4 regions of the Clostridium neonatale genome follow, and region 2 is predicted to be linked to each of the others. Evidence: riboswitches for the same ligand, from Rfam matches in the RefSeq annotation. Region 2 holds a riboswitch; each other region holds the start of a gene.
The links. Region 2 has a riboswitch for cyclic di-GMP ahead of CNEONATNEC86_RS14135 (response regulator). Riboswitches for the same ligand answer to the same signal wherever they lie in the genome.

Region 1: it holds a riboswitch for cyclic di-GMP, as region 2 does, so the genes downstream of both, flgB (flagellar basal body rod protein FlgB) here and CNEONATNEC86_RS14135 (response regulator) in region 2, are expected to answer to the same signal.
Region 3: it holds a riboswitch for cyclic di-GMP, as region 2 does, so the genes downstream of both, CNEONATNEC86_RS09020 (response regulator) here and CNEONATNEC86_RS14135 (response regulator) in region 2, are expected to answer to the same signal.
Region 4: it holds a riboswitch for cyclic di-GMP, as region 2 does, so the genes downstream of both, CNEONATNEC86_RS06345 (NPCBM/NEW2 domain-containing protein) here and CNEONATNEC86_RS14135 (response regulator) in region 2, are expected to answer to the same signal.

What each region holds. Positions count from the first base shown of each region.
Region 1 covers NZ_UICR01000002.1:1,174,164-1,179,946, reverse strand. Annotated here, with positions in the region: gene CNEONATNEC86_RS17010 (motility associated factor glycosyltransferase family protein) at 1-1,113, shown strand, start outside; gene CNEONATNEC86_RS17005 (flagellin) at 2,182-3,024, shown strand; cyclic di-GMP riboswitch class I at 3,154-3,237, shown strand; gene flgB (flagellar basal body rod protein FlgB) at 3,560-3,955, shown strand; gene flgC (flagellar basal body rod protein FlgC) at 3,969-4,379, shown strand; gene fliE (flagellar hook-basal body complex protein FliE) at 4,388-4,693, shown strand; gene fliF (flagellar basal-body MS-ring/collar protein FliF) at 4,726-5,783, shown strand, end outside.
Region 2 covers NZ_UICR01000002.1:546,006-551,788, forward strand. Annotated here, with positions in the region: gene CNEONATNEC86_RS14135 (response regulator) at 1-3,504, opposite strand, end outside; cyclic di-GMP riboswitch class II at 3,771-3,853, opposite strand; gene CNEONATNEC86_RS14140 (ATP-binding protein) at 4,047-4,505, opposite strand; gene CNEONATNEC86_RS14145 (multicopper oxidase domain-containing protein) at 4,840-5,783, opposite strand, start outside.
Region 3 covers NZ_UICR01000001.1:1,949,009-1,954,791, reverse strand. Annotated here, with positions in the region: gene rpmI (50S ribosomal protein L35) at 1-25, opposite strand, end outside; gene infC (translation initiation factor IF-3) at 47-568, opposite strand; gene ytxC (putative sporulation protein YtxC) at 724-1,635, opposite strand; gene CNEONATNEC86_RS09030 (DUF6873 family GME fold protein) at 1,821-2,525, shown strand; tRNA gene CNEONATNEC86_RS09025 (tRNA-Cys) at 2,699-2,773, shown strand; gene CNEONATNEC86_RS09020 (response regulator) at 2,870-3,235, opposite strand; cyclic di-GMP riboswitch class I at 3,317-3,398, opposite strand; gene CNEONATNEC86_RS09015 (aspartate aminotransferase family protein) at 3,661-4,875, opposite strand; partial or broken gene CNEONATNEC86_RS09010 (iron-containing alcohol dehydrogenase) at 4,934-5,783, opposite strand, start outside.
Region 4 covers NZ_UICR01000001.1:1,401,430-1,407,212, reverse strand. Annotated here, with positions in the region: gene CNEONATNEC86_RS06345 (NPCBM/NEW2 domain-containing protein) at 1-2,559, opposite strand, end outside; cyclic di-GMP riboswitch class I at 2,721-2,804, opposite strand; gene CNEONATNEC86_RS06340 (VOC family protein) at 2,999-3,388, opposite strand; gene CNEONATNEC86_RS06335 (PTS transporter subunit EIIC) at 3,491-4,939, opposite strand; gene CNEONATNEC86_RS06330 (GH32 C-terminal domain-containing protein) at 5,021-5,783, opposite strand, start outside.

The DNA.
Region 1 (5,783 bases), 630 kb from region 2:
ATTAAAGAAAATGAAAATGATATTATTGTAGTGTATGGTTTAGGGCTAGGATATCACATAAAAGCATTAGTTGATTTAATAAGTGAAAATTCAGTTATATATGTTTTTGAATACAATCAAGAATTGGTAAAATGTTGCAGAAGAGTGAATAAAGATGTATTTATGGATAGAAGAGTTAAAATAATTGATAAAAATAATTTAAATTTTTTTGATGAATTTGCTAAAGTGTTAAGTAAAGTTAAAAATATAATTATTCATAAATCATCATTGGAAACTATAAAATACACTAGTTCATTCATGTATAATTTAATTAATGATTTCAATATTGCAAAACAGTATGAAAAAATAAATATAGAGATTATTGGACAATATGAAAAAAACTATGAATTTAATAAAAAGCTTAAATATGGACTATTAAAAAGTTTAATCAAAAATTACAATAGATCTAATAAACCATTTATAATTGTAGCATCAGGACCTTCATTGGAAAATGAATTATCATTGTTAACTAAGTATAGGAAAAAGTTTAATATAATATGTGTAGGAAGTGCCTTTAGAACTCTAATAGAAAATAATATTATACCGGATATTGTAGTTATAATAGATCCTAATGAGATGGTAATTAATCAATTAAAAAAACTAGATTGTAATAATGTCCCACTTTGTTTTTCTGCTTCAGCATCTAGATGGGCGGTAGAATTTTATAGAGGACCTAAATATATATTTAATCGTGAAAATGATGAATTCTACATAGAAACCGGAGGAACAGTTGCAGTTGCAGCTATTGGAATAGCAATAGAAATGAGCGCACTTGAAATTATACTTATGGGACAGGATTTGGCTTTTATAGGGGATAGATCACATACTCTAGCGTTTGAAAAAAATTATGGATTAAAAGACGATTTTTATAATAATTTAAAGAGAAAAAAAATCAAGGGTATTAATGGGGAAAATATTGAAACTACGCAAATATATATAACTTTTAAAAATAAAATAGAAACTGTCATAAGAAAAAATAGAAAAATCAGATTTTTTAATGTGAGTAAAGGTGCTATTATAGAAGGAGCAGATAATATCGAGTTTAAAAAATATTTAGAAAAATATATTATATAACTTGATTTGTACATTAAAAAGAAACACTAATAGATGATATTGATAAAATTTTTCAATGGATTATATAGATAAATTGCAATAACAAGGTATCTGTTTCTGGTTTTAATGTGGATAAATCAACAAATTGAGAGGTATTATCACTTATTATAGTTTTGAAAATTTTGTTAAACTTATTAATATATATGTTACGGATACTATTGAGCGTGTTAATAAATGTTCAGTAGTTTTATATGTAATTTTATGAATGATGACACTCTTTGTTTTGCGCTCGAGAATAGTCAGAAGAACACAGTCATTGTTGAATTTTTACCAATAACCAAATTCTTCACGATTATCGATATCAGTTGGATGCTTAGTATAACTTTTTCTTATGATTATTTACTTTTGCAGGTTTAGCCTTTCTACACAGGTTATTGGTAAATCTGAATTAAGAACAGATAGCAAGTCAAGATTGATATATTCATGTAAAGTTTTAGTACAGACTATTTGAAAGCGTTGAAACTTGCCGTTGGTGATAGCATTACCTATTCACATCTGGTGAGCATGAATGATTTTTTCTTTTATAACATCATAATTAATGAAATAACTGTATTCTAGGTGTTTAAATGTGAGACAAGAATACTGGCGATTATTTTTATAAATATCTTCGCAAGTATCTGCAAGATACATTTTAACGTAGTTTAATTGCCTAATCTGTGTAGTTGTGCCACGATGTATCTAATTAAAAATAGTATTTATTGTGTGATTTAGCTTTTTAGCTATTTTGTAAGTTGAAAAACATAATTAAGACGAAGTTCAATAGTCATACTTTCTTTGAAATCCAAGTGTTTATTTTTTATTTATTCCGCGTTATGATTCATAGTGATTGTTTTTTGTGTTGCACTTTCTTTAGAGATTAAATTATAGCATAGATAATCCATTATGGATTTTTTGTTAGCTCAATTTCATTTTACAATTAATCAGAACTATATCCTTTAAGAAAATAAATTAAAGATTATAATTAAATCTCCGATAAATAAAGTAATTAAAACGAAATATAAATGAAAAAGTACTTTGGAGGTTTATTATATGAGATTAAATCATAATATGTATTCACTTGGAATATTTAAGACATATTCAAGGAACGTTGATAATTATTCTAAAGCAATGAATAACGTGAGTACAGGATATAAAATAAATAGTGCGAAGGATAATCCAAATAAAATAGCTCAGGCAGAAACTTTAAGAATGACTGTTATTGGAAGAAATGCAGCAAGCTCTAATATACAAGATACAAGTTCTATGCTTCAAACTTTTGATGGTGCACTTCAAGAAATGAATAATAATGTATCAAGATTAAAGCAATTAACAGTTCAAGCTGCTACGGAAACTATTAATGATGAGGATAGAGCAGTAATTCAAAAAGAAATTGAAGGGATAAAGTCATCATTAAATGAGTTAGCTAATAATACAGAATTTAATGGTGTTAAATTATCAGATAATTTAGTAACTGATAATGCCAACACTACTAGATTTATGAAAACAACAATTGGAACATTATCTGGAGAAATTATTGATATTCCTCGTTTTAATGTATCAACAGCTGCTTTAAAAATAGATGATATAGATGTTACATCAATAGCTGGAGCACAGGCGTCACTTGAAAAAGTTGATGATGCAGTGGTATGTCTTACAGATATAAGAAGCAGATATGGAGCTATTCAATCAAGACTAGATGATACTAGTGATAGCATGAGTGAAATAAGCGATGTATTAACAAGTGCACAAAGTAGTCTGGCAGATGCTGATATTGCAAAGGAAGTTATGGAAATAACAAAAAATAAGATATTGATTGACTCAGGAATAGGGTTAATGGCTCAAAGCAATAAATTACCACAGGATGCATTGAATATTTTAGCAAATGTAAGATAGATTATATATTTAAGTTGTTCTTAAAATAATGTTTTATAATTAATTTAAGAACAACTTTTAACATTAAATATAAATAAATACAAATTTTACTTGAAAAGATTGTAAAAAAATAGTATTATATATATAATAAAATATTAATAGCAAAGCAAGAGAAATTTTGTGACGCAAAGCTATAGGGACTACGGTTTAATACTAAGTCAGCCAGTTGCTAAGAAAGTATTTACTTTTGAAATATGATGCAAGCTGCTATTTTAAAGTTAGTATAAAAATAGCAGTTTTATTTTGCTTGTTTTTAAATGGAAAAAAGCAATTAAAAAATTTTAAAGGCAACAAAAGAAATTATTATGATACATACTTAATGATAAATATATTTCTGTGAAAAATATATAGATTAATTGTTATGTTTATTTTATAATTAATATAGATAATATTGTATTTTTATATTGAAAATACAATATTAATAATATTTAATTGATTATAACAGAATTTTATGTTATTTTTTAATATATTTAAAATAGAAAAGGGAAGTGAAGAAATGGGAATAATGTCTATTGGTTCAGACGAAAACTATAATTTGCTAAAAGAAGGGTTAAAAGCATCGAATATGAGAGCTAAAGTAATAGCTAATAATATGGCTAATATTAATACAAAAGATTATAAAAAATTTGCAGTAGTATTTGAAGAAAATTTAGAAAAAGATAATTCGAGCTTTGAGTTGAAGAAAACAAATTCTAAACATATATCTGGAGATAATAGTATTGATGGTAACATATCCATAGAACAAGAAAAAGGGACAAGTATGAGGAACGATGGAAATAATGTTGATCTTGATATAGAAAAAGTCAATCAGGCAGCAAACACTCTAAAGTATAATGCACTTATTACTAGAATAAGTGGGAAAATTAATGAACTTAAGTCTGTTATAAAGTAAAGGGGTTGAAGAAATGAATGCATTTAGTTCAATGCAGATAAGTGCTACGGGACTCGCAGCAGAGAGATTAAGAATGGATACTATAACTTCTAATATGGCAAATGCTCAGACTACAAGAAGTGCTGATGGAAGTGGAGCATACGTTAGAAAAGTGGCAGTGTTTCAAGAGGCACTAGATGCTAGTGGAAATATGGCAGGAGTAAAGGCTGTAAAGATTCAAAAGGATGAGTCTCCCCTTAGAGAGGTATATGATCCAACTCATCCAGATGCAGATCCTGAAACCGGATATGTAACTATGCCGAATGTAAATGTATTAAATGAAATGGCTGATATGATGGTGTCAACAAGATCGTATGAAGCTAATTTAGATACCTTTAATGCATTAAAGTCAATGTTTTCAAAAGCATTAGAAATAGGAAAGTAGGTATATAGATGAGAATAGAAGATAATTTTAATTTAAGATTACAGCAGTTTCAAAATAAGTTTGAAGAAAATGATGGTAAGGATGCAACTAGTAATAGTAATGAATTTTCTAGTATGTTAAAAAAATGTGTAGACAATGTTAATGAAGCCGCAACAGAATCAAATGCCACAACAAATGCATTTGTAAAAGGTGATGATGTTACAATTGATGAAGTTATGGTGAAAGCAGCAGAAGCAAATTTAAGTTTGCAGTTTTTAACTACAACTAGAGACAAGCTGGTTGAAGGGTATAAAGAATTAATTAAGATGCAATAAAAATGCAAGAGGATATGTAAGGGGAGCTTGAAATGAAAAAACTTTTAGAGAAAGTTAAGGAGCTTTTAGAAAAGTTTAAATCGCAGAGCAAAAAAGTGAAGATTGTAGAAATTGTTGCGGTGATAGCTATAATTGCTGCAATAATAAGTGCTATCATTTATTCAAATGCAAATAAATATAAGGTTTTATTTTCAAATCTTGATGCAAAAGATGCTCAAACGGTTATGTCAACTTTAGAAGATGACGGTGTTTCATATAAAAGTCAAAGTGATACTAACACCATTCTAGTACCAAAAGAAAAAGTTGATGAATTGAAACTTAAATTAGCTCCAAGTTTAACCTCAGGAACTATAGGGTATGAACTTATGGATAATTCTAGTTCATTTGGTATGACAGATGAACAATTTCAATTAAATAAGAAGAGAATGATTGAAGGAGAATTAGAAAGAACTATTAAGGGGTTTGAACAAATAGAAGAAGCAAGGGTACATATTACAGAACCAACAGATTCTGTATTCGTAACAGATAAAGAACCTGGAAAGGCTTCAGTTACTTTGAAATTAAAGCAAGGCGAAAGTTTAGATAAAAATCAAGTAAAGGCTATAGTAGCATTAGTTTCAAAAAGCAATAAAAATATTCCAGAAGAAAATATCACAGTAGTTGATAGTAACATGAATTTACTAACTAAGGATATTGAAGATGGACAAAATACTGTAGATGATGAAACAATAACAAAGCAGCATACCTTAGAAAAGAATTACGAAGAGAGGCTTCAAAAAGAAGTAGTTAATTTATTAGAACCAGTCGCTGGAAAAAATAAGGTTAAGGCTACGATAAATGCTAATTTAGATTTTGATTCTACTCAAAAGACTCAAACAGTTGTTGATCCTAATAAAGTAATAATTAGTCAAGAAAGTAGTAGGGAACAAAACAATTCATCTACTGGACAGGTCAGCGAAAGCCCAGTAGATAATAATATGAGTAATGAAATTGTTAATGGAAATGACAATAATACTTCATCAAAAGAGGACCAAAAAACTAATTATGAAGTGGGAAAAAGTGAAACTAAAGTAATAGCTGCGCCAGGTGA
Region 2 (5,783 bases):
AATAGGTATATTATCAAATTGTTTTTCTTTTCTTATTTCTTTCATTGCAGTATATCCATCCATTTCAGGCATCATTACATCCATTAAGATTAAATCTATATTATTTTTTTCATAAAGTTTTTTTATTCCCTCTGATCCATTACGTCCAACAACTACATTCATTCCTTTTTCTTCAAGAGCACTTGTTAATGAAAAAACATTTCTCATATCATCATCAACAATAAGTATATTTTTATTATTTAATAAATTTTCTTTTTCTTCACTAAATTTAATATTTTTAAAGTTTTTATTATCAATATTAGAATCTACACTATGAAAAAATAAACTCACTTCATCAAGAAGTCTGTCAATTGAATTATTACCTTTTATGATAATACTCTCAGTATATTTATTTAATTTATCTTCCTCTTCTTGCGTGATATTACCTTCTGTATAAATTAAAATAGGGAAATTCACTAAATTTTCTTCTTTCAATTTATTAACAAGATCAATTCCATTCATATCTTTCAGATTTAAATCTAATATCATACAATCAAATTGCTCATCTTTTAATAATTTATATGCATCTAATCCACTTTCTAAGGTAGTGATCTTGAATCCTCTTTCATTTAAATTATTATATATCATATTACTTTGACTTTTATCTTCGTCAACAATAAGTAGTTTCTTAGAATCGTTAGATAAGCTTGTCTCTATTTTATCAAACAAATTATAAAGTTCTTCTAAGTTATATGGCTTTTTAATATGCCAAACCAAATTTTTCATTTTATCATATGAATTTTTATCTTCTTTCCATGAAATTATGTGAATTGGAATGTTTTTTGTATATTCTAAGTTCTGCAATTTATCAACTACTCTCACCCCGCTATTGTTTGCTAACCCAATATCCAATAAAATCGCATATGGTTTGTATTTTACTGCTAATTTTATAGCTTCATCACTATTTTTCTCAATTAAAACCTTATAATTTTTTTTATAAGCTAATTCGGATAATAAAGTAGAAAACTGCTCATCATCTTCAATTATTAAAAGAAGCTTTTCATCTTCTTTTTTACTTTCGTAATGCTCATCTTTGGTGAACTCATTAATATCATTTTCTGATATTATTTTTTCTTCCAAATTGTCATGATAATTTTTATCAATACTCGAATATTCCTCTTTATTTAACTTAACTTGTTCCATATTATCATTATCTAAAAATACTAAGGTAAATTTACTTCCTTTTCCTTCCTCACTTTTCAAATAAATGTTTCCTCCAAGTAAACGAGCAAGTTCTCTTGAAATAGATAACCCGAGTCCTGTCCCTCCATATTTTCTACTAATTGTTCCATCCACTTGCTTAAAAGCCTCAAAAATTAAAGTTTGTTTATCAGCAGGTATACCTATGCCTGTATCTATGATTTCTATACTTATTAATTTATTAACATTTTCCTCAATTTTATAATTTTTAATATCTTCTTCTTTAGGTCTGCATATATTCATTTTTACATAACCAGTCTCAGTAAATTTAAATGCATTAGACAATAAATTATTTATTATTTGTTGAAGTCTTTGCTCATCAGATATTATTTTCTCAGGTAATCCATCTTCAATTTCTATCTTAAAATCTATGTTTTTTTGCAAAATTATTGGAGTAAATAAACTTTTTGTATTCTCAGCTAATTCTGCTAAATTCACTTGGTCAAAATTTATATCTATTTTACCAGATTCAACTTTAGACAAATCCAAGATATCATCAATAAGCCTAAGAAGATTTTTACCAGAAGAATGAATAGTTTTTGAATATTCTAATTGTTTTTCTGTTAATGGCTCATTAGCTTTTTTATTTTCTAGTAATTGAGAAAGAACTATAATACTATTTAAAGGAGTTCTTAATTCATGAGACATATTAGCTAAAAACTCAGATTTGTATTTATTAGCAATCTCTAACTCCTTAGCCTTTCCTTCAATTTCATGGTTTGCTTTCCTTAAAAGTTTATTATTTTCACTTATATCTCTCTTTTGCTGTTCTAATTTTTTAGTTTGCTCTTCAAGCTCCTCATTTGATACTCTTAACTCTTCCTGCTGAGTTTGCAGATTCATTTCAGACTGTTTTAGAATCTTAGCTTGCTCTTCTAATTCTTCATTATTTTGTCTTAATTCCTCTTGCTGTACTTGTAATTCTTCTGCCTGTACTAAAGTCTTATTAAGAAGTACCTCCATTTTTGTTTGTGCTTTTGTTAAATTTATACTTGTAGCTATGTTTTCACTAACTTGTTCAATAAATTTTAATTGTACATCCGTAAATTGATTAAATGATCCTAGCTCTATTATGCATTCTATTTCCTCGTGATACATACAAGGAGCAATTAATATGTTCTTGGGAACTGCCTCTCCAAGGCCAGAAATAATTTTCATATAATCAGCTGGTACATCTTGTACTAAAACAATCTTGTCTTCTAGAGTAGCTTGTCCAACTAATCCTTCACCTATATTAAATTCATCAGGTGAACCTTCTGAACTATTATAAGAATAGCTTCCAAATACTTTAAAAGTGTTGCTATCCGTTTTAACATAAAATCTTCCAATTTGCATATTTAAATATCTACATATGTATGTAATTATACGAGAACTTAATGTGTTAATTTCTCGTACACCTCGCATTTCTTCATTTAGCTCTGCTCTACCAGTTGTCAGCCAGCTTTGGTTTCTATTCTCAGAAATTAATTCCTTAAGCTTAGTCATAAATATATTAAAATATCTAGCCATCTTGCCAATCTCATCTTCTGAATTACTCATTAGCCTAGCTTCTAAATTAACTTCTCCTTCTGCTATTTCTCTAAAAGTATTTGTAACAACTTTTACAGGATTAACAATCATCCTAATAGATAAACTTGCTATAATAATTGCTGCTATAGTCGCTAAAGCTCCTCCTGTTAGCATAATAACTCTTGTTTCTTTCTCCATTTTAATGAGATCCGCATTTCTGTTCTGCAGTAGCCTTTCTTCTTCATTATTAATATCTCCAAGTATTGAACGTAATTCATCCATCATGTTTTTTCCATAACCTGATTGAACAATAGCAATCAAATCTTCTAATTTTAACTTTCCTGAAGAAACTTCTTTTCTCTTAGCTATTATTATGTTTTTTTCCCATTCAACCCATTCTTTATATTTATTATTAATATTATATAACCTTTGTTGTTGTTCAGAGTTATCTTCTGTAAGTTGCTTGAGTTTATCATAGTGATTTTCATAAGAAGAATTTCCTTTATTAAATGGTTCGAGAAAACTTTCATTCCCAGTAATAACGTATCCTCTTGCTCCTGTTTCCATATCTAATAAACTCATAAGAAGGCAATCTGACTCTTGAATAACTTTATATGTATGACCATTCCATTTGACTGCTTCGGATTCTTTAACAAAATTTATATAGGTATTGCCAATAACCGCCAACATTATTAAAATAATGATTCCAAAGCCTATGAACATTTTTTGGCCTATACTTAACCGCCTTATAATCAATATATCACCCCCTTTTAATAATTTATTTAATTTTTATAATAAGTTTATTTGTATTTATATAAGTTCCAATAAAATTACTTCATATGAGCCATATATCCTTTTTGGGTTTAGGGCAGATTTTAATGAAGATTCTTAATTAGAACATATATATCAGTAATTTCATTAATATATAAATAAATACTTATGTATAATTAAAATCTAGTATATATTTCCTTATTCATAAATTTTCACATATTTTCTATCATCAAAAACGCCAACAATCTTGATTAATTGTTGGCGGGTTGCACTACTAGTTCAAAATCCTCAAAGTGCCCAAATAAAGAGAATTTATCATTACTTCCAGATTTATTATGTTTTCATAGAATTTATATATATAATATTCTAATAACTCCATATATTCAAGCATATTTTGATAAAAAATATAATTATTTGCATTAAAATATGCATCTAAGAATTTCATTAGCAATTAACTTTAGCACTTGTATTAATTATCAATTAAAAGAATTCTTATTTGTTTTTTGGTGAAAATAAATGAGAATTCTTTATTTATTTATATATGGATTTAGCTGTATTTGAATATCTATATTATTTTCATTCAAAAAAGCATTAATTTTTCCATTCATTTGTTCTGTTAGTAATTTTACAATTGATAATCCAAGTCCTGTTGATTTACCTCGTGATTTCTCAGCAACATAAAATTTATCAAATAAATTGTCAATATTAATTTCATTACTATCTGAAATAGGATTTTTAAAAGATAAAATTATACTTTCATCTTTAATGAAAATATCAATAACAACATCTCCATCGGAATAATTCAAGGCATTTTTCATAAGATTTTGGATAATACGATTTATCTTTTCTTCATTACCAAGCACATATATGGGGTCTTCTGTATTAAGTTCCACTTCCATATGTTTTTTTTCAAATTGCTGTACATAATCAACAACATTATTTGCTATACTATTTGTCAAATTAATCTTTGTGAGATTAATTTCCAATCTAGATATCTCAAGATAATACAGATTAAGTAAAATTATTTTTTACTTAATCTGTATCCCATTCCCCATACTGTTTCTATGTATTCTTCAGTTTCATTTATACTTCTTTTACTCCTTATTGGTAGACCAGTCTATATGCTTTTTGACGTCAAAATAAAAATGCATTGTGCCTATGACAAGTGGTATGACCATAGGTACAACGCATTGCTTATTTAAAGTATAGCATAAATTTTTTTATTGGTGTAATACCAAAATTTATTTTTTTCTTATAACTGGAATTTCACATTACAAAAATAGAGTTTAATAAAAACTTTGTATATTCATTCTTAGGATTTTATAATTCTGATGTATTCTTATCTTTAATTCTAAAAATTCCCCACATACCTGATTCTATATCCCATTTTATAATTCCTGACCTATATAAATAGTCACCTGGTATCATAGATGCTCCATTTATTAACTCAAGATTAAATACGTTTCCTACACTCATGGCTCCTTGAGCTGATATAATATTTGTAAATGGATCATCTGGCTGAGCTTTCCATTTATGACCATGAAGCACGAAACAAGTATTTCTTGGTTTGTCTGCTGGCATTAGTAGTCTTATAATAACTCTTTCTCCTGGTGATGCTTCAAATATTGGTGTAGCTGGATCTTCATGAACTACAGAACTAAATACATTTGCTATATCTGATTCATCTGGGTTATCTCCTAATCTATTAAAAAATCTTTCTGATCTATAGTTAAATCCTTTTTCTCCTCTATCTTCAAAATCCACTGGTTCTGGCTGCCCATCTTCACCAATTTCTCGATTAGTCTCTATTAAATTACCATCTACGTCTAAAAGCCTTATACCATTGTGCATAAAAATTACAAATTCTCTAAATGCGTTACGTCCATCTTCAGATATAGTTGCTTGATCTCCATAAATATCATCATTCTCTATTTGTGCTTCTTCTGGTTCTATTATTATTGCTCCAAATAAACCATGATATCTGTGATTCCTTATATCTGTAAAAGATGACAATAAGCAAGTTCCGTATTCCTCATCTGCATACCATAAATAGGTTTTACTATCTCCTGGCTTTACAGTTTGTTCTAAATTATTATACCCTACATTTACGCCACTATCAGCTATTGGATTAAATCCTAAAAATTGCGGACTAATTCCTACTCTCATAGATGGTGTAACTACTTTATCAACTGGTACTCCAGGAAAAACTTGATATGGTATTGGTTTAGTGAAACAATTAGTTAATTTTACTTTTATATATTCAC
Region 3 (5,783 bases), on a different contig from region 2:
CTCTATGGCTTTTCATTTTTGGCATGATTAAAATCCTCCTCTCAAGTTATGCCTTTTTAGGCCCTAAAACTAATGTCATGTTTCTGCCCTCTCTTTTTGGTCTTTTCTCTACTAGGCAGACATCTTCTAATTTAGATATAAAAGTTTCAAGAATTTTTTCACCCATGTGACCTAATTCCATTTCTCTCCCTCTAAATCTAACAGTAATTTTAACTTTATCTCCATCTAATAGGAACTTTCTTGCATTTTTTGCTTTTATGTCAATATCATGTTCCTCAATATTAAGACTTACTCTAATTTCTTTAATATTTACTACTTTTTGCTTTTTCTTAGCTTCTTTTTCTTTTTTTGATTGCTCATATACGTATTTACCAAAGTCCATAATCTTACAAACTGGTGGTTTTGCATTAGGAGAAATCATTACTAAGTCTAAATCTTTTTCTTCAGCAATTCTTCTTGCTTCTGCTGATGAAATAACACCTAATTGTTCTCCATCGCTTCCAATTACTCTTAGTTCTTTTTCTCTAATTTGGTCATTAATAGAATAATCTTTACTAATTTTTTTCACCTCCGAAAAATATCTATACACAATAAAAAAGACGGCCATAATAGCCGTCATCTCAATCAAAATAATGCATAGACATATAACCTCTACTAGTAATCATTAGACACTGCAGGGTGAGAAACGGCTGTTTCTTCTTAACGAATATGAGTATATCATCATTATTTATATATGTCAACATTTTTACTCATATTTTTTATTTCTATACACTCATCTATTTTATCACAATATCTCACTTTGTTTCCAAATACATTTTCAATAGTTTCAAGGAACTCTTTATTATTGCAATTTTCCTTTCCATGAATGACTATATTCTCTGGAGAACTTGTTATAAGACCACTGATCAATATATCTTCGATATTCACTTCTAAATCTTTTTCATCTCCAGTTAATTCCTTTAAAAAATCTTTATATAAATCTCTTCCTTCTTTATCTTCTACTTTATATTTATTATCTTCATTAATAATAATGTTTACTTCCTCTATCTTGCATTCTTGAATATTAACAAAATATTTTAACAGTTTTACAAACTCATTATATTCTTTTTCTACCATGTACATCTCAATTACTTTCTCTATTACTTCTTCTATTTCTTTTCGTAACTTTCTCATTCTAAATGTTAAAAAACCATCAACATTTATCTCCTGATTTTCACTTATGCATTCTTGTATTTTGTTTATTATAGAATTTATTCTATTTAAACAATATACGCTACCTTCTTTATCATTTAAATCTTCACATTTTAATACTTTCATTATTTCATTTTCTATTTCTAATATTTCATTTTGCTTTAAGAAAAAATAATTATCAGTTAAAAACTCGAACATTTCTTTTTTTCTATAATTCTCAATAACAATTCTATATAAAATATTGCTAACATACATATTAATAATTTCTTTTATCTTTTCATTATAGCAATTTTCTTCACAGATTATTTTAATTATATGAGTCTTGCCTTCTATGCTTTCTACAAGCCCTATTAAAATATCTTTCTTCTTAAGTCGTTCTCTTAGCTCTTGCAAATCTTTCGAAAAAGACAAATCATCATCATAAGCTAATTTTAAAATAAGCATGGATTTCACTCCCTTCTTAATATTTGTATGTATAATTTTATTTGTTTTTTCCCTAAATAATTGTAAGTTGAATATTTTCCTATAATGTTTAGATATAAATTAAATTTATTGACACCATGTTATATATAGAATAAAAATATAATTGTAGCAACATTCTAATAAAATAAATCTTAAGGAGTTTTTCAATGTATTGTTTTGTTGATTATAGAATTAGTAAAGAAGAATTATTGAATCTTTCTGCTTTAAACCTTAATGTTATATCGGTACCACAATGTGATCTTGTATATAAAGCAATTAATGGTCATCCAGATATTCAAATGAATATTTTAAAAAATGATAGTGAACATAAAGTAATAATCCATAATAAAATCCATAATAATTTTAAAAATTTTCTACTTGATAACAACATAAAATATATTGTTTCAAAAAATACTTTGTCTAATACATATCCTGGAGATATTTTTTTAAATGCATTTATAACCGATAAATATTTCATACACAATACAAAATATACTGATGAAAATCTACTTGGTTCTCAAACTTATAAAATTGTTATTTCTGTGCCTCAAGGTTATACCAAGTGTTCTATACTGCCGGTGAGAGAAAATTCATTGATAACTAGTGATAAAGGAATTTTTAACGTATTAAAAAATTATGATTTTGATATATTATTGGTACCTCCTGGTGATATACTACTTCCATCTTTAAATTATGGATTTATAGGTGGCGTTGGTGGAATGATTTCAAATAACAAGATGGCTTTCTTTGGTGATTTATCATATTACAAGTACGGAAATAAAATAAAAGAGTTTCTTTTTAAATATGACATTGAGCCAATTTATCTTAGAAAAGGTAAATTAATAGACAGGGGCAGTCTGCTTACTCTTTAGTCATGTCCATATATAATATGATTTGTGTTTCTGTATGTTACTTTTAAAAATAAAATCTGCATAAGTCCTATTTTTCTAGGCTTATGCAGATTTTATTTTTAAATGAGATTTTTTAGTAACATTTTTTCTCAATTTAGCTATATTATTAATATAAGATATTTAATTAAGATTAAGGCACTATAGCCAAGTGGTAAGGCAGAGGTCTGCAAAACCTTTATTCCTCAGTTCAAATCTGGGTGGTGCCTCCATAAAAAGCCCGTAGACTTGAGAATTCTCTCGCCTACGAGCTTTTTCCTTTTGGTTTTAAAACATATTTATTTTAGATTTTTTAGGTTAATACATCATTAATCTCCGATTGTTCTTCTTACCGCTTCTACTACTCTTTCATTTTTAAAAGGTTTAACTATAAAGTCTTTGGCTCCTGCTTTTATTGCACTAACTACAACGTTTTCCTGTCCCATTGCAGAACACATGATTACATTGGCATCAACATCACTTTCAAGAATCCCAATAAGTGCATTAACTCCATCCATTTCCGGCATAGTTATATCCATCAAAGTTAAATCTGGACTTAACTGATTATATTTTTCTATGGCCACTTTTCCATTTTCAGCTTCTCCAACTACCTCATAACCGTTTTCTGTCAAAATTTCTCTAAGCATCTTTCTCATAAATATAGTATCATCACATATCAAAATTTTTTTACTCATTTTTTCCTCCTATTTATAAATAGACAAAGGCATTAAAAAAGAGCTTTATTGCATTTTTTAAATGAAATAGCCCCTTATGTAAAATGCAACTGGCTGCCATCCATTAGGAAAAGGCCCTTTAGCTTTGCGTCACAGCTTTTCAACTGCTTTGCCCTATTAAATTATTTTTTATACTTTTAGCTTGTACTAAATTCTATACTTATATTATCATTAAAGGCTTTAATTTTCAATCATTAATTTTCATTTCTTCAAAATTTTCACATAAATTCACGTTTTCGTCCAATATTTCTCATGTTTTTAATTCATTATTAAAAACATCACATTATTTCTTCGATTATAAACATAAGCTTAACTACTACTCATCTTCAAATATTAATATTCAAAAAGCCTATTGAGATACTCAACAGGCTTTTAATTAATGCAGATTATTTAACAACGTCATCTACTGATTCCTTTATTATTTCAAAAGCTTTATCACAATCCTCTTCATTTAATATTAGCGGTGGAACCATACGAATTGTATTTCCTCCAATAGCTGTAATTAAAAGCTTTCTATCAAAACATGCATGCTTAACATCTACAGCAATATTTTGGTCAAATTCAACCCCAACTAATAATCCTTTTCCACGCACTTCTACTATATGTGGTAACTCTTTTAACTTAGCTTTAAGATATTCTCCCATCTTTTCAGCATTTCCTGCTAAGTCTTTATCAATTAATTCATTAATTTGTGCATATGAAGCAGCACAACATACTGGATTTCCTCCATAAGTTGTTCCATGAGATCCAAGTGTAAATGCTTTAGACACTTTTTCAGTTGCACATATTGCTGCTATTGGCATTCCGCCTCCCATAGCTTTCGCCATTGACACAATATCCGGTTTTACATTGTAATGCATGTACGCCATAGTTTTACCGGTTCTGCACCATCCTGTTTGAACTTCATCCAATAATAGTAGCATTCCTTTTTCATCGCAGAGTTTTCTAAGCCCTTGCATAAATTCTTGTGTTGCTGGATGTACTCCACCTTCTCCCTGTATTGGTTCAATCATTATAGCTATTGTATTTTCCGTACATGCATCTTTAAATGCTTGCAAATTATTATATTCAGCATAAGTAAATCCAGGTACCATTGGCTTAAATCCAATTTGACATCCATTATCAGGTTGTCCTGTTGCTGACATAGATCCATATGTTCTTCCGTGGAAACCATTTTTAGCTGTTACAATATTATATTTGTTTGGTCCATATTCATCCACTCCATATTTTCTTGCCATTTTTATCATTGCTTCATTTGCTTCTGTCCCTGTACTTTGATAAAAAATTTTATCCATCCCTATTGTCTCACAAATTAATTTTGCAAGTAATGCTTGAGGAATTGTATATGGATAATTAAATGTATGGATTATATCTTCTACCTGATCCTTAATAGCGGCTACTACTTTTTCATTACAATTCCCTGCACTATTAACTGCAATACCACCATAAAAATCTAAATATCCATCACCTCCTTCATCATACAAGTACATATCTTTTGCAGTTTCTGCTACAAAATCAAATCTTTCGTAAGTATCAATCATATATTTGCTTACTAATCCTTTTAATTCTTCTTTTGATAGTTTTACATCTTTTAATTTCATGATAAATTCACCTTACTCGTAATTTATTTAATTCAAATTAAATTCTGATACTACTTTATTAAAGTGCTTTTCTATATATTCTTTTAATATCTTCTAATTCAAATTTCACAGGATGAATATTCATACTTCCTTGAGATACCTTTAAGCAATTTTCTGACATCCAATCTATATCTTCTTCTTTTATCCCCTGCTCTTTAAGTGTTGTCTCTAAATCTATATCTTTTAATAATTTTCTTATTGACTTTACACAGTCATTTTCATCAGCTCCACCCAATAATTTTGATATTACAGCAAATTTTTCAGGCGCTACACATATTGATTCCTCATAGATAACAGGTGTCAATGCTGCGAGGCCTCTTCCATGTACAATATCTCTTAATCCACTTGCAGGATGTTCCATGCCATGTGATGCTGTTACCCCAGCAGTATTGATTACCATTCCACCTAATGTGCTTGCCCATGTTATCGCATCAAATGCTTCCATATCTTCTGGATTTTTATAAGCTCTAACTAAATTTTTTCCTATTAATTCAATTCCCTGTAGTGCCATCATTGTAGTAATTGGCTGGGCATTTTTAGATATATATGCCTCCATATTGTGACAAAGAAAGTGCATCAAACCCAACTGATGCTAAAATATGCTTTGGCATTGTAGTCATAAGCTCTGGATCTACTATGGATGCCTTTGCGATTATAGCATTACATCTTAAAGATTTTTTATCATTATTCTCAGGATTTGTTAATACTGCAAATCCATTTCCTTCACTTCCTGTTCCACAAGTTGTAGGAACTAATATTATAGGAAGTGCTTTGTCACTTAATTTTTTTCCATATATATAATCTGAAACATCTCCTTCATTTAATGTAACAAAAGCAATTGTCTTTGCAGCATCCATTATGCTTCCACC
Region 4 (5,783 bases), on a different contig from region 2:
ATAAATTTTAGATTCATATGGTATTCTATTATCTATTTTATTGTAATATACAGACATATGCATAGGTAACATATTATTTGTAATTTCACCATATAATCTTGCATTTACATCCATTCTGTGACCTATTTCATGAGTTAATCCCCAAGATGGTCCTCTGTCTTCAAATGGAATTAAGTGATTTGCCATTACGTCACTTAATACTCCTATATGATTAGTATATGAATACATATATGCAAATGGTTGTGCTAATCTAACATTTTCCCTTATATATTTAGGGTCATTTTGCTCACTACTTCCATCTAAACCGTAGTATTTAAAAATTTCTTCCATATGAGTATTGTAAGATTTTATTGTATCTAAAGGATTTACTCCTTGTTCAATATAAGTCTTATATGCTCCAGTTGCAGTACCTGTCCATACTAGATGATCACTTACGAACTCGAAAATATCTAATACCTTTCTGTCTAAAACATTAGGATTTTTAGCTATATCTTCATCCATTGCTTTTTTATATTCTATTAAGAATTTTTTGAATTCTTCTTCATTTGTATCTTTTGTAAGGAATGGGAATTTATCTCCCGAAGCAAATCTTATAACTGGAGCTTTAGGTTGCTCTTCTTTAGTGTATGGATTTACTATATATATTGGGCCACCTTTAGTTACCTCATGCTTATACCAACCATCTTGTGGTATCTCAGGAACAGCTATTACATTCTTACCTACCTTCAAACTCACTGTTCTCATCCAATTACCAAAGCTTCCCTCTTGTTGAGAAAATGCTAAGCTTGGTAGAGGCTTGCTTGGATCTGCATCAACATAAACAGTTATTACATCACCTGGTTTTGCAGATATACCTGTTGGTTGATTGTTATTACCAAAGCCAAACTTCAAATTATTTTTAGCATGCGCTACCATATCTCCATGTTGTTCTGCTGTAATAACTTTTACAGTAGACAATTCACCATTAAGTATTTCTTTTGCTAACTCTAATGGTTCTTTGAATGAACTTTCTAAAGGATGTCCTTTAGTTTCATTTTCTAAAGCCTGTAATTTTTCTTTAGTATTAAAGTCTTCTGATAATTCATTTCTTAGTCCATTTGTAAATAAATTATCAATTTTATCGCTTACAACATCTTGTTTATAAAATGCTATTTCTGATAATGTAGCCCAGTTTTGATCTGAATTTTTAAATTTAAATTTAACTCGTTTAAATTTAGTAGGATTAAATTTTGCCTCAACTAATCCAGATACTTTATTATGACTACCAGTTGCTACAAGTTTATATGTATCTCCTTTAGATGTTGTAGAACCATATATCTCAAATTCCTGTGCAAATCCTTTTCTATCAGATTTTCTTGCTCCATATACTATTCTATTTAATTCTACAGCGTCTTTAAATTCTACCTCTACTTCATTTGTAAAATCACCTTTATTTGATGTATTAGTTTCCCAATATGTATCCACATTACCATCGATAGCATTTGTTATTACTTGTCCAGAATAATAACCTCCATTATTGCTAATACTCTTTATATTATTATTATCCATTTTAAATAAATTTGAATATTCTTCATTAGAATAATGTTCAAATTGCTTTGTAGTTGCTGTTGTAGCTTCTACATTTTGATCATTTAATAATTCTCTAGCATTTTCTATATATTCTTTAAAATCGCTGTATAGTGGATGATTTTTTACTTCTTCCTCTAAAGCATCTATCTCTTCTATACTATTAAACTCTTCATTAATTTCACTCATTGTATCATCAGTAAATAGTCTATCCATTTTATCGCTTAATTTATCTTCTTTATAGAACATAAATTCTGATGCTGAAGCCCAGTCTTGATCAGCTTTTTTAAATACAAACTTTATTCTTTTAAACTTTGTTGGATTAAATTTAATTTCTACCACATCACCAGTAGAACCTTTATATTCCCCGCTACTTACTAATGTAAAATCATCTTCTCCATCAGTAAGAGAGCCGTATATTTCTAATTCTTTAGCAAAACCTTTACCCTTAGCTGATGATTGTCTCGCTGCATATACTATTCTATTTAAAGTTGTTTCTTCATTTAATTTAAATACTACTTCATTTGTAAAGTCAGATTTATTTTGCTTTTTTGTTTCCCAATGTGTAGTAAAATTGCCATCTATAGCGTTTTCAATAGATGAATTATTATTATAGTTACCTCCATTGCTAGTTATAGATTCAATATTTGAATTATCCATTTTGAATATTTCGTTATAAGCACCTATATTACTGCTATTTAATAAATCAAATTTACTTATAGTTGCTGTTACAGCAGCACCTGTAGTTTCCATTATAGGCTCTGTCTCAATTTCTGTTATAGTTGCTGCAGCTTCAGTTGTAGCTTGTACTCCTTGCTCACTTACTAATTCACTAGCATTTTCTATATCTTCTTTATCCAATATAGGTTCTGCTGTTGAGGCCAATTCTTCCTTAGCTTTTGATATTCTACTTGCTAATGCCTCTATTGATGATACTGAGAAATTAATAGTTACTGCGGCTGCCACTATGGCTGCTATTTTTCTTTTATTCATTTTTTACCCCCATAATTATTATTCCCCATAAGATGTACATTAAAAAAAGGCTACTCAAAAAAAGAGTAGCCTCATATTATCTTTATAAATTTAGTATTTTACATATTCAAAGAATGTAATATTACTAAATTAATCTAAAAAACAAAAAGTATAATGTACTCTTTGGCAACTGGCTGACATAGTTATAAACCTTAGTCCCTATAGCTTTGCGTCTCTAGATTTCTCTAAATTTGCCTATTTAATTTTACATACATTAGAATATTATCATCATTATAGAATAATTTCAATATCTCTTTATTAAACATTTTATTGTTTTAAAAAACATGTTAGTGAAACATGGCCTAATGGAAAGCAAATTCAAACATTTTATATTTGTGCTAAGATATTTTAATTTGCTTTATTCTGAATAAATTGAGTATATATAAATTGACTTATAACTCTATAACTTCTGACAAAATTCTATTTTTTCATTATTTACTCCTTGAATTTCAAAGTGCTTTATTCCATTGCTCCAAAATGGTAGAAATTCAATATTTTTATTTAATATAGTTAATTTATTTTCTTTACAATCCTTAAAAGCAGCTTCAATATCACATACATCTAAGGCTATATGATCTATAACTCCAATTTCATTGAAATTAGATTTATTCTCCCATGTTTCTATTATTAACTTATTCAATTCAAGAAACGCAACTTTTGATCCATCTTCAAGGCTTTCTCTTTGAATCACCTTAAATCCTAAGCTCTCATAAAACTCTATAGTTTTATCTATCACTAATGTTGGTATCCCTATGTGTTGAAGCCCTGTTATATTTTCATTTAAATTCATATCTTTTTCCCTCTCGCCTTCCTGTTAGTGTATTTATATCAAAAGCTATGATTTAAGTATTAACTTAGATAATAGCTTTCATCAATTCTATATAATCTTAATCTAAATAGCTTTACTATTTTTTTTGCTTACATCCTCATAACCTTTAGGTACACCCTTCACCTTATCGTATATAAATAAAAATACAATTGGTAAAGTAAATGCAACTAAGTTTCCTACAATATAAGGTATAAGAGTTTGTGGTGTTACTATTGTAAGACCTGGAAGTACAGTTAACCCTTGACCTATTGCTTTAACATCAAATATTTTCATTATTACCCCACCAAATCCTGCACCTATAAAAGAACAAATGAAAGGTATTATTGAATACTTTAAATTAACTGCAAAAATTGCTGGCTCTGTTATGCCAACTAATGATGGAATAAAGCTTGACATAGCTATCTCTCTGTCCTTAGACTTTTTCTTATATAGAAGATACATACCTATAGCACCTCCACCTTGCGCTATTATAGATACTGACCATATTGGTTGTATATAGTTAAATCCTGTAACAGCAACTAAGTTTGCCTCTATACCTTGTATAGCATGTTGAGTTCCTGTGACAACAAGTGGCTGAAGTGATGCTGCAAATACAAATGCTCCAAATGCTCCACCTTTATTGTATAATAAATCTATAACTGCTCCTAATCCTGTACCTATCGCATTTCCTAAAGGTCCAAATATAGTAAACAATGCTAAGTTTGAAAATAGTATAGTTATGGTTGGAACTAATATATAAGCTAAAACTTGTGGTGCGTACTTATCAGTAATCTTTTCTACTTTAGATAAGAACCATGCTGTAAGAACTGCTGGAAATACTCCTCCTTGGAATGCTACAGCTGGTATTACAAGTCCAAATAAATGCCAATATTCAGGTTTTACTGTACCTAATACATATTGATTTCTATCTGCAAGTCCTGGATGTATCATAACAAATCCAACCAAAAGACCTAATATAGGATTTCCACCAAAACGCTTTGTTGCACTGTACATTACTAGTACTGGTAAATAATCAAATGTAGTTGCTATTATTTTTAAGAACTTAGCTAGATCGGCAATAGTTGTGCTCTTATCAGCTAGAGAACCCTCCATTCCAAATAAACCTTGTGTAGTAAGAATAGATCTTATACCAAGTATCATCGCAGCTCCTATAAAAGCTGGTATTATTGGTATGAATATATCCGAAAATACTTTAAATCCTTGTTGTAGTTTTCCTTGTTTACTAATGCCTTCATTTTTCATCTCTGAAACAGACACTTCTTTAGCACCTGTCAATCTAGCAAACTCAGCATATACTTTTTCTACAGTTCCTGAACCAAATATAATTTGTAACTGACCACTGTTGAAAATTACTCCCTTAGCTCCTTTTATATTTTCAATGGCTTGTCTATTATATAGAGAATTGTCTTTTAATATTAAACGTAGTCTAGTTATACAATGAGTAGCACTACTAACATTTTCTTTTCCCCCAACATTCTCAATGACTTCTTGGGCTATTTGCTTAAAATCCATAAGTTTTATCCTCCCGTATATTCATTATATTTCTATCAAGTTTTATCTTGCTAGAAATACTTTATTTTTTATTCGATTAAATTATCTATTCAAAGTTTTTGATATAGTTGTGTTCGATGTAGTTATAGCACCATCTGTAACCGTAAGCGCTATTGCATCTCCAAATTTCTTATAAATTCTAGCATTTAATGCTACTCCATCTATATATAAAGTTGATATTGTATCATCTACTATTAATCTTAAGTTGTATTCTTTATTTACTTCCAAATATATTGGTCTTTCTAATCCTTTATTCATCATTTGGAACCACTTATAATTTGGATTTTTATCAAAAGTGAATCTATTATCTACTAAAGAGAATTTATATTCATACGCTTCGCTTAATTCTTCATCTTCATAAAATCGTATAGAAAATTCTCTTGTCCCTTCTTCAAATTTTATTGTTGTTTCAAATGCGAATAATCTTCCAGCATCTTTACAAATAATTGCTTCTTCTCTAGTATCTATTGTTTTTAAAGACAAAGATTCTAACTCTTCTCTATTTGTAAATGTATTCCAAACTGAGTCTGGTACCTTAGTTCCTAGAGTTCCATCTTCTCTTTGATAAACTTCATGAGGTACTAAAGTTCCGCCCCATTCATATTGGTTCATATCTTCACAATTTAATTTTGTAGGAACCCATCCAAATAATATTCTTCTATTTCCATCAAATGCAGTTCTTCCTGCATAATATGCACTTCCATCAAATGCATCATCTTTAGGTCTAATCCATGGTCCCTTTAAACTTTTGCTCATTCTATATAATATTTTATTTTGTTGAGAGTACTCTGAGTAAACTAAGTAC